One region of the Ruegeria sp. HKCCD6428 genome, then DNA from elsewhere that is predicted to be linked to it. Evidence: riboswitches for the same ligand, from Rfam matches in the RefSeq annotation. Region 1 holds a riboswitch; the other holds the start of a gene.
What was found. A riboswitch is a leader RNA that binds a small molecule or an ion and turns the genes downstream of it on or off. The one in region 1 is predicted to bind cobalamin.
Positions count from the first base shown of each region.

Region 2: linked by a shared signal. The riboswitch ahead of GS620_RS00320 (DUF1636 domain-containing protein) and the one ahead of GS620_RS08265 (DUF1636 domain-containing protein) in region 1 are both predicted to bind cobalamin.

Region 1 covers NZ_WVQX01000002.1:625,399-632,873, forward strand. Annotated here, with positions in the region: gene GS620_RS08250 (iron ABC transporter permease) at 1-958, opposite strand, end outside; gene GS620_RS08255 (ABC transporter substrate-binding protein) at 960-1,910, opposite strand; gene GS620_RS08260 (ABC transporter ATP-binding protein) at 1,927-2,700, opposite strand; gene GS620_RS08265 (DUF1636 domain-containing protein) at 2,697-3,053, opposite strand; cobalamin riboswitch at 3,151-3,348, opposite strand; gene GS620_RS08270 (D-lyxose/D-mannose family sugar isomerase) at 3,342-4,031, opposite strand; gene GS620_RS08275 (carbohydrate kinase) at 4,127-5,053, opposite strand; gene GS620_RS22005 (ROK family protein) at 5,084-6,142, opposite strand; partial or broken gene GS620_RS22010 (GH1 family beta-glucosidase) at 6,119-7,420, opposite strand; gene GS620_RS08285 (LacI family DNA-binding transcriptional regulator) at 7,417-7,475, opposite strand, start outside.
Region 2 covers NZ_WVQX01000001.1:65,493-72,967, forward strand. Annotated here, with positions in the region: gene cobN (cobaltochelatase subunit CobN) at 1-903, opposite strand, end outside; gene cobW (cobalamin biosynthesis protein CobW) at 909-1,964, opposite strand; gene GS620_RS00320 (DUF1636 domain-containing protein) at 1,966-2,337, opposite strand; cobalamin riboswitch at 2,429-2,636, opposite strand; gene GS620_RS00325 (SLC13 family permease) at 2,864-4,720, opposite strand; tRNA gene GS620_RS00330 (tRNA-Cys) at 5,349-5,422, opposite strand; gene GS620_RS00335 (protein-L-isoaspartate O-methyltransferase) at 5,648-6,301, shown strand; gene GS620_RS00340 (TolC family outer membrane protein) at 6,396-7,475, shown strand, end outside.

The DNA.
Region 1 (7,475 bases):
TCGACGTTGTGACGATTCCCACGGGCAACTCCTGCGGAGCCAGAAGAAGGCGTGACAAGATATCGGACAATGTCAGCAGAATCGCGCCCACGATCGCCGAGACGATCAGCAGGTTTCGGTGCAGAGTTCCGGCGATGCCGCGTGCAATATGAGGCACCATCAGCCCGACAAAGCCGATGACACCGGCAACGGAAACGAAACTGGCCGTCGCCAACGCGGCCACGAAGAACATGCTGAACCGCAGGCCCTGAACGGGAATTCCCAGTGACGAGGCTGTGAAATCCCCGGTCAGCAGCGCGTCAAGCCACCGGCTGCGGTAAAGCGAATAGCTCAGGATCAGGCCCAATCCGATCAGGACAAGCGGGAAGGTTTCCCATCTTGCCAGTCCCAGACCGCCAAGCATCCAGAATATCACCGAATGCGCAGCGCGATTGTCGCCAGAGAAAATCAGGTAGTTGGTGATCGCGGAAAACAGAAAGGACACCGCCAGGCCAGCAAGGATCAGTTTTTCGGGTGCGCTCGTACGCAAGCCCTGAACCAGCGCCAGAACAATGCCGGATGCGATCAGACCGCCGCAAAACGCCGCCAACGGCAACGTCCAGATTCCCAGGACATCCCCCGTGACGGTGATCACCAGAACGGCGCCAGCAGCAGCACCAGAGGACAGACCGAACAGAAACGGATCTGCCAGATCGTTTCGCGTCGTTGTTTGCAAAACAACACCAACGACGCCCAGTCCCGCACCAATCACGGCGGCAAACAGGGCGCGGGGCAGGCGAAGGTCGAAGACGATCCGGTGCAAAGGCGACATGTCTCCGTCCACCAGACCGGTTCCAAGGCCGATGGCTGAAAAAACTTCGCGCACGGGGATTGGGGTGGTCCCGTAGACGATGGACAACAGCAAAAGGGCGGTCAGAACAACCGCCCCCAGCAAAATCAAACGGCCCAATTGGACCATATCAGTTGATCTCCGGGTGCATCGCCTTCGCCATCTTCTCGATCGCCTCGATATTTGCCGGACCGGGCGTCAGTTCCTCGTAACGCAGGCCAATCCAGCGCTCGTTCTTTACCGCGTCCGTTTGTGACATTACCGGGTGATCCTTGAGGAACTGGAAAGTGTCCTCTGCGCCGTTGCCGGACTGATAGTCGAGCAGCACCAGAAACTCCGGGTTGGCCGCTGCCACGGCCTCCCACGACGTGCGACCCCAGCTGGTATCCAGATCATGCGTCACGTTCTCGCCACCCGCGGCTGCGATCATTGCATCGGGAATGGCGAACTTGCCGGCGGTAAACGGAGCATCGGCCGGCCCGTCCAGCAGGAACACGCGGGGCTTCGCCAGATCGGCTGTTTTTGCTTCGATGGCGGACAGTTGGTCCTTCCAGCGGGCAACCAGCGCCTCGGCCTTGTCCTCGACCTGCATGACCGTGCCCAGACGCAGAACGTCATCAAACAACAGGTTCATGCTGGCCTCGGGGCGATCCTTGTCCAGATGCACGCAGCTTTCGGACAGAATCATGGTCTTGATACCAAAGGGTTCCAGCGTGTCGGGCGTGACGTCACCGCCGGGTTTCATGCCATAGTACCAACCGGCAAAAAACAGATCGGGTTCGACGGCCACAAGGTTTTCAATGGTCGGGTATTTGGGGGCAAGCTCTGGGATATCGCCACGCTGAGCATCAAAATCAGGGCTTGTTTTGTACCAGCCGGTAATTCCGGTAAGCCCCACGATCTTGTCCTGAAGGCCGAGCGCAAAGGCCATATCCGTCATGTTCATGTCATGCACGACCAGACGTTCCGGCGCCGAGTCAAAAGCCAGCGGTTCGCCGCAATTGTCCACGGTGACGCCCTCTGCTGCCGCGCCACCTGCCAAGCCAGCGAAAACAACGACCGGCCAAAGTTTCTGCATCATATTTAAGTTCCTGTTATTATGACAGTTTCCGTTTTCGGATATCCAGTGCGGGGATCATGCGGCCTTCGTGCTGAAAGCACAGATAATCCACGCCGAATGTCTCACGTACCCGGTCTGGGGTCAGAACTTCGACAACAGGCCCGAACCCCGTCAGACGCGTGGCTTTCATCAGCGCCACATGGGTGGCGAATTCCGGGATCATGACCAGATCATGGACGATCATGACGACCGTTACCCCCAGATCAGCAACCAGAGACAGCATGTGCCCCTTGGCATCGGGGTCCAGATGGTTGGTTGGCTCGTCTAGAAACAGCAAGGACGGGTTCTGGGCCAACGCGCGCGCGATATGTGCGCGCTGACGTTCTCCGCCGGACAGTTGACCCATCGTTTTGTTGGCAAAATGCGACAGCTCGGTCGTCGTCAGAACCCGTTCCAGATCAGCCTTGTGCTGAGCCATCGAACGTTCGCCCTGAATCGGGATTTGCCCCAGCGCAACATAGTCTTGCAGGCGCATCCGCCCGTCAGGCATTTCCTGCTGCCCGACCACAGCAATGGAGCGGGCACGTTGGCGAGCGGACAGGGTCCGTAGGCTTTGGCCTTCTATCCAAACATCACCCAAGATAACCCGTTCGATCCCGCACAGCAGTTTCAGCAGAGTGGTCTTGCCGGCGCCGTTCGGCCCGGCGATTGCCAGAATTGATCCTTCTTCCAGACGAAAGGACACATCCTGCAACAGGATATCGCCATTAAGAGCATAGTACTCCAAATTCTCGGCAACCAGAAAACTCATGAAGCGCCACCGGACGGCAATGCGGGTATTCGCGACAAGGTCTTTGCGAAAAGGGCAGGGGGGCGGTCCGAGGCGCTGGTCCAGCCATCGTCACTGTCGCCGAACTGGGTCGCGAATTCGACCAAGGCGGACAGGTCGTGTGATGTCGTGATATCGCCAAACAGGTACTGCGCTTTGCCCGGGGCCTGAAATCCGACCGTCATGGCCCGTTCACAACCTGCCATGCAGGCCACCATTCGGGTTTCAAAACCGTCAGGCAACCGGGCATTCAGCACGTCTTGCGCAGCCTCGGCAGACATCGCCCCCTGACATGTTGAACAGATCAGAACGTAGTGATCAGAATAGCAGGTCATAGCCATCTCCGTCGTTTGCCAGACGCAGACAGAGGGCACATACCCAGATATTACGCAAACGCGCCATCAAGCCTCCTTCCGAGACGCCCCGCCTCGGGTTGGTTTATAGTGCGATGGCAGGTCTCCTGACTTGCGGGTCGTTGCTTGGCCGACCTTCCCAACCCATGCGGGTCAGTGGTGAAGTGGCGTCGCTCACCGCTTACAGTTGCGGGGGCAGTCACGGACTTGGCACATTCCAGCGCCGCACCGTGTTCCCATTTTCATCCCTTACGGAACCATCCCGCTCAGCTAGTCCGGCAATGCCAGACTTGTCAAGCGGCAGACGAACGCGTTGGTAGATGGAATTGCAATAGCCGCGCCAGCTGTCCTGCTGCGCCAGCCCGGACCGAACGGTGTCAATAGTCTGGTACAAGAAGGAAATCCGGCTCGAGAATCTTTCTCGACCTTTGAAAACCGTGGAATTGGCTTTTCAAACCCAATGTCGGTGCGGTCGTTATTCACGGTCGATACCTCGCCAATAAGGCAATCGCCGCGCTCGGCCCAAAAAGCGTGCCAGATGCCGGGCATCAGAGTTACGCTTTGCCTCGGCTTCAGCCGCACGTACTCTTGGGGTTGCAAGGTTACAGGGCAGGCATCGCTGGGGACCGTCACCGGGTTGTCGCGGTCGACGCCACCGTTTGGATCCGACGCATGAATTTCCAGAACGAGATCGCCGCCGCCCCGGTTGATGATGTCTTCTGCCTTGATAATATGCCGGTGCAACGGAGAAAGCTGATTGTCTTTCGAGATCAACAGTTTTCTGCACAGAGCATCCCACGCCCGGATTTCAGATCCTTCGTCTAAACCAGTGCGTAGAGTGAACGGGAATAGGTAATGTTCGTCGAAATGGCCTTGTGCGTAATCGGTAATATCCCAGCCCGCGGCTGCGGATCGTTTTGGCCAGAGGGCTGCGCATTTTCTCGGGCGACCAATCCGCAAAGGGTGGCAACACGGCGCCGAAGGATTGAATGAACGCCTGTGCCTAGGGCTTGATGTGGTTGATTTCGGATCGTTTCATCATACCATCCCGCAGATCACAGTTCGTGCGACCAAGGGGGCTCCGCCCCGGCTCGGGAAACGGTCACGGCCGCGACGTCAGCGCCCAGTTCCATGGCTGCTTGCAGGCTTTCAACCGTCAATCCGCGCAGACCTGACTTGGTCAGATGCCCTGCGCGGCTGAGCTCGGTCAGAACGCCGGCGTTGAACGTGTCACCTGCGCCGATCGTATCGACCACTTCAACGGGTTTCACAGGAACCGAGACTTCGGAACCATCCGCCAGGTAACCGTGCGCCCCGTCACTGCCACGCGTGACGATGACAACGGAAGGACCCGCCTGCAACAGCACAGACGCTTTTGCGGATTCGGCTTCAGCGCCCGGAATGATCCAGTCCAGGTCCTCGTCTGAAACCTTGACGATATCCGCACGCGAGATCATGCGGTTCAAACGCGTCCGAAACCGGGTTTGATCCTTGATGAAATCCGGGCGGATATTCGGGTCCAGCATCACTGCCCGGTCGGAACCGTGGCGGTCCAGGAGGGCGGCATAAGCATCTGCGCAAGGTTCACACGCAAGGCTGATTCCGCCGAGATACAGGGCAGAGACAGCAGGAAGCTGATCGGGCATGTCTTCGGGCAGCAACATCCGGCCTGCGGTGTTTTCATCAACAAAGCTGTACGACGCGTGTCCATCCGAGAGCTGCACAAAGGCAAGCGTGGTCGGACGGTCCGAGGTGATCACATGTGTCGTGTCCACATGGCTCGCTTTCAGCGCATCGATCAGTTGTTGGCCGAACATGTCCGATGACAAACCTGTCAGCATCCCTACCGGAACACCCAGACGTCCCATCGCGACGGCTGTGTTCAGAACTGCACCACCAGTATGTGGCACAAAACCAATTGCGCCCGATGCGGTCGGTTCTGAAATCATATCTATCAGCGCTTCACCACAGCACAGGATCATGTCTTGGTCCTTTTAGGTAAGAAACTTCGGTTAGTCTGGTTGCTGTCTCAGCGCGTTCTTGCAGAAGTTGTTTGCGCCGATGATCCCGAACTCTGCCTGTTCAGATACGTATAGGTTCAGGGAGCGGCGCAAATCGCTGAAGCGGCCGCCGCCGTTGAACGCATCCTTGAAGTTGTCACTGAATAGCCAGCGGTTTTTCTCGGCAACGCCGCCGACGAGGAAAACGCCTCCCTCCGGCATCAAGGTGACCGCCAGATCACCCATCAAAGCACCTAAGTGGGTGGTAAAAATCTGCGCGGCTTTTTCGGCGACCAGATCGGTGCCGTTACGGGCATCGTTCAGAATGTCCTTTGCAGAGCGCGCTTGAGTTCGCGCTTGACCGGCTGCCAATTCAACCGCCTGATACAGGATCGGCAGGCCGGTTCCGCTTAGGAACATTTCTGCTTCCAGCGCTAGGCTGTCCCCAAAGAAACAGCCCGGTGCGATGCGACGTGCCGCCTCAAAGATATCAACTTCGTCGCGATGGCGCGGGTACAGGCCCACGTGCCCGCCTTCGCCGGAAACCGTGTGATACCTGCCTTCGGAATATAGCAACGCACCAACGCCAAGCCCGGTTCCGGGCCCTACAACCAGCCGTGTGCCTGCTGACGGCGTTGCCTGACCCTGCAAGACCGCCACATCCGACCGGGTCACCTCGGCCACCGACCACGCCGCAGCGGTGAAATCATTTATGACAAAGGTGCGCTCTGCTCCTGTTGCTTTCGCCAACTCGGTTTCCGAAAGATCCAGGTTTGCGTTGGTCAGCTGAATCGTTCCGTCCCTGACCGGCCCGGCTCCGGCTGCTACGACTGCCTGTGGGTTGGTTCCGATCTCGTCCCTGAGGTCATGGAACGCCTCAAGCAGATCTTCCAATGTCCCTGTCGGGTGTTTCCGAAGATCTGCCAATTCTCCGTTCGTGACGACGCCCAGACGTGTGTTCGTACCACCGATATCCGCAACCAGGTTCCAATGCTCATGCACGGCACCGAATGGTTGCGCTAACGGCTGAGAGACGCTCTGACCCCCGGACAGGGCGGATTTCAGCGCCATGAAAGACGCTTTGGGCGTTCTCGCAAGTGTTTCGAAATCCACGTCCACCAGTCCAAACCTCTTCTCGTACCCGAAGGCCCATTCATAATTGTCCAGCAGCGACCAGACAAAATAGCCATTCACCGGAACACCTTGTGCCAAAGCGTCCAGCACGGCCGCAAGGTGCTTGTCGAGATAATCGATACGATCATCGTCCTGCACGCGCTCCTCACTCGCCATACCGTTTTCGGTGATATAGATTGGCAACGCGCCCGTATAGTCTTTCCTTGTTCTGACAAGAAAGCGGGTAAGGGCAGAGGGATCGATTTCCCATCCCATCTGCGTTTTGGGTAACGGTCCGGGAACCTCTTGCAGGCTGGGCCAGGCGGCGTCCGCCGGGGCAATCAATTTTCGGGTATAGTAGTTCAACCCGCACCAATCGACCTGTGTGCCGATGGTTTCAAAGTCGTTCTGCCAGCCCTTGGGCAAGTGTGGCTCCAACCCCTCCAGGGCTGTTTGGGGATATTCCTTGCCGAAAACACCGCCAAGGAAGAATCGGTTGTAGATCGCATCGTAGCGATCTGCCGCAAGCCGCGCTTCCGCGCTGTCATCCGCGGGCTCGGACCATTCGAGGTTGAACACGGCACCCAGATTGCCCATCCCAAGACTGCGCATGGCCTGAATCGCCCGCCCGTGGGCCAACAAAACGTGATGCATCGCCCGGGCGGCGGCGCGGATATCGCGCAGACCGGGCGCATGGTGGCCTTCAAAATGGCTCAGCCAACTGACACACCAGGGTTCGTTGATCGGCGCGGCACTGAACATCCGGTCGCCGATCCGACCCATGATGACCTGCGTATAATCCGCGAACCAATCCGCGATGTCGCGATTGCACCATCCCCCCTGATCCGCAAGCGCTGACGGCAATTCCCAATGATAAAGCGTCACACAGGGGCGGATACCGCGTTCCAGCAGGGCGTCCGCCAATCGGTCATAATAGTCCAGCCCGGCCTGATTGACCTGACCACGCCCGTCCGGCAGTACGCGTGCCCAGCTGGTCGAAAAACGATAACAGTCAAACCCGGCCTCGCGCACCAGATCGAAATCCTGTTCGAACCGGTTCAGGTGATCGCAGGCGACGTCTCCGTTTTCCCCGCGCACCACGTTGCCCGGCGACGCCGCAAAGGTATCCCAATGAGTTCGCCCCGCCCCGCCCTGCGCGTGGCCTTCAATCTGGTACGCAGAGGTGGCAACACCAAAGAGAAAATCTTTGGGAAAATCAGCGCGTGCGTGTTTCATGGTTGCACCTTGTTGGGCGCAGGGCCGGTTGACCTGCCCACGACCAGCTCGGCCT
Region 2 (7,475 bases), on a different contig from region 1:
GGCCCAGGCTTTGCGGCGGGAGGTGGCGAGAGCGACCTGAAACACCGGCACGCCTACCGCGTCCAGAGGCGACGTTCCCGACGCGCCTTTTCCCGAAAACGAAGTGGCGTTGACAATGGCCGATGGGTTCAGCGCAACAACATGTTCCCGCAACCAGTCGGCGGCCACAGGCGCCTTGAGCGACGGGGCAAACAGGCCCACCGCCTCGAACCCACGGGCGCGCAGGCTGCGGATCAGGGCCGCGATCGGGGCGGTGTCCGCCGAGGTCAGGTAAGCGCGGTAGAAGGTGACGAGGATGCGTTTGGCGTTACCTTCGAACGCGGTTTCCACCGGGATTACGCCGCGATCCGGACACCACGCGCCACATTCGGGCAAGGTCTTGGCGCCCATCACCGGCCCGGCATAAAGCCCCGCCGCCAAAGCCATCTGCGCCAGCGCCGCCTGTGCCGCGACCTCGCCGCCGGTATCGCATAGATGCGCCAGCCGCCGCAGGGTGGAAACGGGCAGGGTGGAATAGTTGTCCAGCCGCGTGTCCTCGCGCCCGTCGGCGGGCAGCACCGCCAGCGCGATGCCTTTGGCCTGCGCCAGCGCCAGCACCTGCTGCAACCCGTAGGACCAGTAGGGCACCCCGCCGATCAGACGGATCAGAATGCCCTTGGCGCCCTCCAACGTCTGTTCGACATAGGTATCGACCGACAGGGGGTGTTTCAGCGCCGTCAGGTTGGCCAGCCGCAACGAGGGCATCCGCCCCTCGGGCCCGCCACCACGATGCCAGCCCGCCGCGAAAGCACCCAGATCGCTGTCCGAAAAGGACAGCACCACCAGTTCCGCCGGGCTCTGGCCCAGATCGGTTGGGGTCTCGGTTTCCTCGAGCCCGTGGCTTTCGCGGAAGACGACGTGCATGGGTCTTACTCGGCGGCCTCACGCACACCCACGAGGATTTCGCGGATTTCCGCCTCTTTGATATCGTCATGCTCGGCGATGACGACCAGACGCGAACGACGGTCTTCACCGGGTTCCCACGGGCGGTCATACTGGTGCCGTACCCGCGCGCCGACCGCCTGAACCAGCAGGCGCATGGGTTTGCCCTGAACGGCGGCATACCCTTTGACGCGCAGGATGTTCAGTTCATTGGCGAGGCGTTCGATATTGGCGACCAGTTGGGCCGGATCGGTCTGCTCGGGCAGCTCGACGATGATGCTTTCGAAATCGTCATGCTCGTGATCGTGATGGCCGTCGTGATGCGAGGGTCGGGCGTCCATGTCATCCTCGGCGGCGGCTTCCAGACCCAGCACAACGCGCACGTCCACGGCACCTTCGGCCACTTCGACGACGGGCAGGGGGCGCGGCGCCTCGGCGGCGATGATCTCGCGCGCTTTGGCCACGCCTTCGGGGCCGGCGAGGTCGGGCTTGGTCAGCAGGATGATGTCGGCGCACGAGATCTGATCCTCGAACACCTCGGACAGGGGCGTTTCGTGGTCGATCGAGTCATCGGCCATGCGCTGGGCGTCCACCGCTTCGACATTGGGCGCGAAACGGCCTGCGGCCACAGCCTCGGCATCGGCCAAGGCGATCACGCCGTCGACGGTGATCTTCGAGCGGATGTCAGGCCAGTCGAATGCCTTGAGCAGCGGTTTCGGCAGGGCCAGACCGCTGGTTTCGATCAGGATATGATCCGGGCGCGGCTCCAACGCCATCAGGGCCTCGATGGTGGGAATGAAATCATCTGCCACGGTGCAGCAGATGCAGCCATTGGCCAGTTCCATGATGTTTTCCGCCGGGCAATCAGGAATGGCGCAGGATTTCAGGATGTCGCCATCGACGCCTACATCGCCGAACTCGTTGACCACGACGGCAAGGCGCTTGCCCTGCGGGTTCTGCATCAGGTGACGCACCAAAGTGGTCTTGCCCGAGCCCAGAAAGCCGGTGATCACTGTGACGGGGAGTTTTTCGAGGTTCGACATGTCAGGCTCCAATGGGGGGAATGCGCGAGGCACAGTTCTTGCGAAAATGTTCGGGGCGTTCGCGCCATTTCACCAAACCATCTTCCGTGGCCAGATACTTGGTCGCGCCGTCGACGATGACGTCGACATGATCTGTTTCGTTCAGGTTTTCATACACGAAGGTCCAGCGGCCCGGCCCGCGCAACACGATCGAACAGCCTTGATCGCAGTTTGACAGGCATTCAACGGCTTTCAGGGTGACACCGTCGGGCAGGTCTGCCTGTTCCAGGGCCTTGTGCAACAAAGCGCCCGGGCGTTGCGCGTCATCTTCGACAGGCAGGCCGCGACGGCAGGTGGTACAGACCAGCAACTCGACTGGTGCGGTCTCGGTCATGTCTCTCATCCCCCCAAATCCTCTTCGCGGGGGACGGGGTTTCATGCGGGCCACGATTGGTCATGGACCCGACACCGGAACACCCCGCCCGGTTTCAACTTCGGTTGTTGGCAGGTCTCCCGGCTTGCGGATGCCAGAGGCGGGCCTCTGTCGGATGTCCCGCCTTCCCGGCTTTCGAGCCAGTGGCATTGGGCATCCTCTCCGTTCACGGTCGCGGGGGCGGCTGCGTTTGGCGGCAAGACCGTTGACGCATTCCCTTTTCATCGGCTGTCACCGACACCAACGAAAGGGACATGCGGCACCGCTGGCCTGCTTGTCAAGCGAGTCGCGCGCAACAATTATGCAGAGGCATGGAAAGCGACCTGTGGGCGTCGATGGGCGGCATGGTGTGCCGGGACCCAGCCTGAGGTGGGCCGGGCGACGAACGGTATCTCAGCAAGGGGCGTAGACTATGGCCAACCGGTGCTTCGACTGAACCTGTCCAGATGATGGGTAAAGACCACCGAACCCCCTGGATCCTCTTGCGCTAATAGATGACGTTTATCATGAGCAGCGAGACGACCAGAAACAGCGCCGTCATTATTCCGCCGGAGCGGACGAAATCCATCACCTTGTATCCGGCCGGACCCATGATCAACGCGTTTACCTGATGGGTTGGGATGATGAAGCTGTTCGAGGTCGATATGGCGACCGTCAGGGCAAAGACGGCCGGGTTTCCACCCGCCGCCACCGCAATCGATACCGCCAGAGGCACCAGCAGAACCGTGGCCCCCACATTGGACATGACCAAAGAAAAGGCCGTCGCCAGAACAGCGATGCCGGTTTGCAGCGACCAGAGCGGCCAGCCGTCCAGAATTATCATGATCTGCTGCGCGATCCACGCGGCCGTGCCTGTGTTCTGCACGGCTTGTCCCAAAGGTATGAGGCAGGCGAGCAGGAATACGGTGTTCCATCCGACCGCGCGGTATGCCTCGTCCACGCTGAGCACACGGGTCAGCATCATGCCCACCGCGCCGGTAAGAAGACAGAGTGAAAGCCGGACATCCGTGAACAGGATCAACGACAGCGAAATGGCGAAGAATGCCAGGGCCCAGCCGACTTTTTGCGGCCGCAGCTCGTCCTGAGGAAAGTCCGTCGTCACGACGACGAAATCCGGATCTCGTTTGATCCGCATCAGGTTGTCCCATCTGGTATGTGCCACAAGCATGTCGCCCGCCTGAAACTTTTCGAGTCCGATCTGAGTGGATTCGTGATCCTCGGTCTCGACATGGCTCAGCGTCTCTTCGCCGCGGTGAATGGCCAGCAGCGACATCCCGTAGGTCTTGCGAAACAAAAGCTCGCGGGGGCATTTGCCGATCAGCTTGCTGTCGGGCGTGATGACCACCTCGGCCACGCCTGCATTGGTTGGGGCGAACTCTTCGACGAAAATGTCCAAATCCGGAAGAACGGTCAGCCCGTATTTCTCGGCGAACTTCTCGACCTCCCAACGGCGGCCGACGATGGCCAGCCGACACGGCGCTGCAATTTCCGCTGTCAAAACCTGAACCATCGAGGTTTTGCCGCGATAGAAGGTGGAAATGATGTACAGGTGGTTTTCGTGGTTGATGTCGGCCAGAATCTCGCCGACCAAAGGGCTGTCCTCGGGCACCACGACTTCGAACACATCGGCTTTGAGGCCATAGACCCTTTGCAGGTATTCCTGTGTCCCTTGTCCGGTACCCGTATTGTCAGGCCCTTCAGCCTCGGGCAAAACCCAACGTCCCAACAGCAGAAAGTAACCAATTCCCGTCAGGATCAGAACCGCACCGATCGGCGTGACCGAGAACAGGCCGAAGGGCTCCATTTTCTGAGAGGCCGGCAGACTGTCATTTGCCGTCAGGATCAGATCGTTCAGCAGGATAAGAGGAGACGACCCCACCATCGTCATGGTGCCGCCCAAAATGGCGCAGAATCCCATCGGCATGAGCAGGCGCGACAGCGGTATGCCCGACCGTGTGGAAATTCGGCTGACAACCGGCAGAAACAGAGCAGCGGCGCCGACATTCTGCATGAACGAGGATATGACGCCAACGGTGCCGGAAATGATTGGTACAACCCTGCCTTCGGACTTGCCGCCGTATTTGAGGATGACGGCAGCCACCTTGTTCATGATCCCCGTCTTGTCCAGACCGGCCCCGACGATCATGACCGCAATGATCGAGATGACGGCATTGGATGCGAAGCCGTCGAACAGAAGGGTGACATCCGCCAGATTTCCCAGCCCGGGCGCGTAGCTGAGCAAGCCTATGAGAACCAGAACCAATATGGCGGAAAGGTCGATCCTTATGATCTCGGAAACGAAAAGAAAAACGGTGAAAGCCAGCAGGGTGCAAACGACCCCCATCTCGAAGGTAAAGGCAATGTGTTCCACAATACGTCCAGAACTTTTTCTTTGTTAGAGTCCTAGTTCATCCTTCCCGAGTTGTCATGAAGTTTCGTTTTCCGGCGATGGTGAGACATAATATTGCTCAAGAGCTGTTGCTTGAGCAATGCTTTCGGGAACCCCGTTGGACGAACACGTCAGAAAGAAGGATAGGCCAAATTGCATAAGGCAGTCTGCACGCTTCGCGCAGGCGCGATGCCGTCCCAACCAGGTCGAAGCAGCACAGGTAATGGCAGGTCAATTCCAGCCATGGACGACAGACAATCCGACAGCTTTGTTTGCAGCACCATTCTGCCGCTGCGTGAACCGCGCAAAGGGCCTGCTTGGCCGTCCCTGATCGCAATCTGACTACAAGAAAGGTTTGTACCCAAATGGCTGGGACCAATGGTTCAGGTCACCAATTCTGATCATTTCAAGATGAAGATGCCCAGGAAGTACGGCGGGTGTTGCCTGAACGCAAGCTGGCGGCATATGTCCAGAATGCTCGCATTCGGATGGAACAGAACAAGATCACAATACGAAAAATCCAATAGTTGGTTGGATATTGGACCTCGAGGAGGGAAAAAGTACCGCAAGTCATTGGAGGTACTGGAGGCGAGTACCGGAATCGAACCGGTGTAGACGGATTTGCAATCCGCTGCGTCACCACTCCGCCAACTCGCCTTTTCAAGCAAAATCAAATACTTGCTGTGGTGTGCGTGGGGTTTTAGCAGCTTTCCCAAGGGGCGTCCAGAGGATTGCGCGCAATTTTTGTCGACGAGATTGAAATTTGCCGAAGCCCGCAACCGCAAACGCACAGGCGCGGGGGGTTGCGTCAACAGGGCCGTTGCTGGGCGTTTCAGGATGTGGCAAAAGCCGGGTAACTTTGGGAATGACTCGAGAGATCCTATGACAGATTTCGCTGCCCGGCGCCGCACTATGGTTGATACGCAAATCCGGCCTTCGGATGTTACAAAGTTCCCGATAATTGAGGCGATGTTGAACGTCCCGCGCGAAAACTTCGTGCCTGACGCACAGCGTGAGGCCGCCTATGCCGACAGTGTGATCGATCTGGGCAACGGGCGCTGTATGCTCGAGCCGAGAACGCTTGCTAAAATGCTGGATGCGCTCAACATTTCGAACGACGAGATGATTCTCGATATCGCTCCGGCGACGGGGTATTCCACTGCGGTTGCCGCGCGTATGGCCCAGTTGGTTGTTGGTGTGGAAAGCGACGACTCGCTGGCGTCCGAGGCGCAAAGCCTGTTGGCTGAGGCCGATGTGGACAATGCCATTATCCACGCCGGTCCTTCGGATCAGGGTGCGGCTGAGCACGGTCCTTACGATGCGATCATGGTGCAGGGCGGTGTTGAACGGATTCCCGACGCGCTGTTGGATCAGCTCAAGGAACATGGCCGGATTGCATGCCTGTTTGTTGAAGGCAATCTTGGAACTGTGCGGATCGGTCGAAAGACCGGAGGCCGGGTCAGCTGGCGGGATGCGTTCAACGCCAGTGCACCGATACTAGAGAGCTTTTCGGCGGAGTGTGCATTTTCGCTATAGTTCGCCGATAGATTCTGCTGGCGCCTTGATTAGTTGAAAAGAAGACCGCAAACTGCCTTCAGGGCAGTGTAATTTCGTTTGAGAGGATTTCGGTATGCGTGGTTCAGCGACAGGCAAGCTGGTCAGGGCATTCGCAGTGACCGCAGGACTTGCCATCAGCGTTATGCCAGGGCGTCCGGTGTGGGCTGACAACATAACAGACGCCTTCATCGGCGCGTATAATACAAGCGGCTTGCTGGAGCAGAACCGGGCGCTGCTGCGCGCGGCAGATGAAGACGTGGCAATCGCGCTTTCTGCATTGCGGCCAATCATCAACTGGACTGTACAGGTCAGCCAGGATTATACCCGGTCTCGGACCAACAATGTGGTCACAACGACCGAGCCGTCCCGGTTTTTCACCGGTCTGGGGCTAACTCAGCTTCTGTATGATGGTGGCGCTTCGGTTCTGGGCAAGCAATCGGCGCAGGAAACGGTTCTGTCGACCAGACAAACCCTGATCGACATTGAACAACAGGTGCTCATCCGCGCTGCAAATGCTTACCTGGGCGTGCTGCTACAGGAAGAAACAGTCGCAATTCGCCAGAACAACGTGGATGTTTCGGCGGAAGAGCTTCGCGCATCGAATGATCGCTTCGAAGTTGGCGAAGTGACGCGCACGGACGTGGCGCTTTCCGAGGCGCAGTTGGCAAGTTCGCAAGCTGATCTGGCGGTCGCTCGTGGTGAACTGAGCATCGCGCAGGCTGAATATGTCAATGCGGTCGGCAAGGCGCCAGGGAGGACGGCCGGTCAACCCAGCCTGCCCAATCTGCCACGAAGTGAGGCAGAAGCGATCAGCCTCGCGCAACGCAACCACCCGGCGATTCTGTCGGCGCAGCATCAGGTCCGCGCTTTTGATCTGATTGTACAGCAGCAGCGGGCCAACCTTGGGCCGAATGTCAGTTTGAATGCTGATGCGGGTGTGCGTGAAAGCTATGACAACAACGACTATGTGAACGACGCGACCGTGTCGCTGGACTTTACACAGCCGATTTACGCCGGTGGCCGGTTGGCCGCGAATGTGCGGCGCGCTATGGCAAATCGGGATGCGTCTCGTGCGAATCTTCTGAACGTACAAAAGAATATCACACAGGGCGTTACGGACCGGTATGCAGCGTTCCAGGCAGCCAGTGCCAGC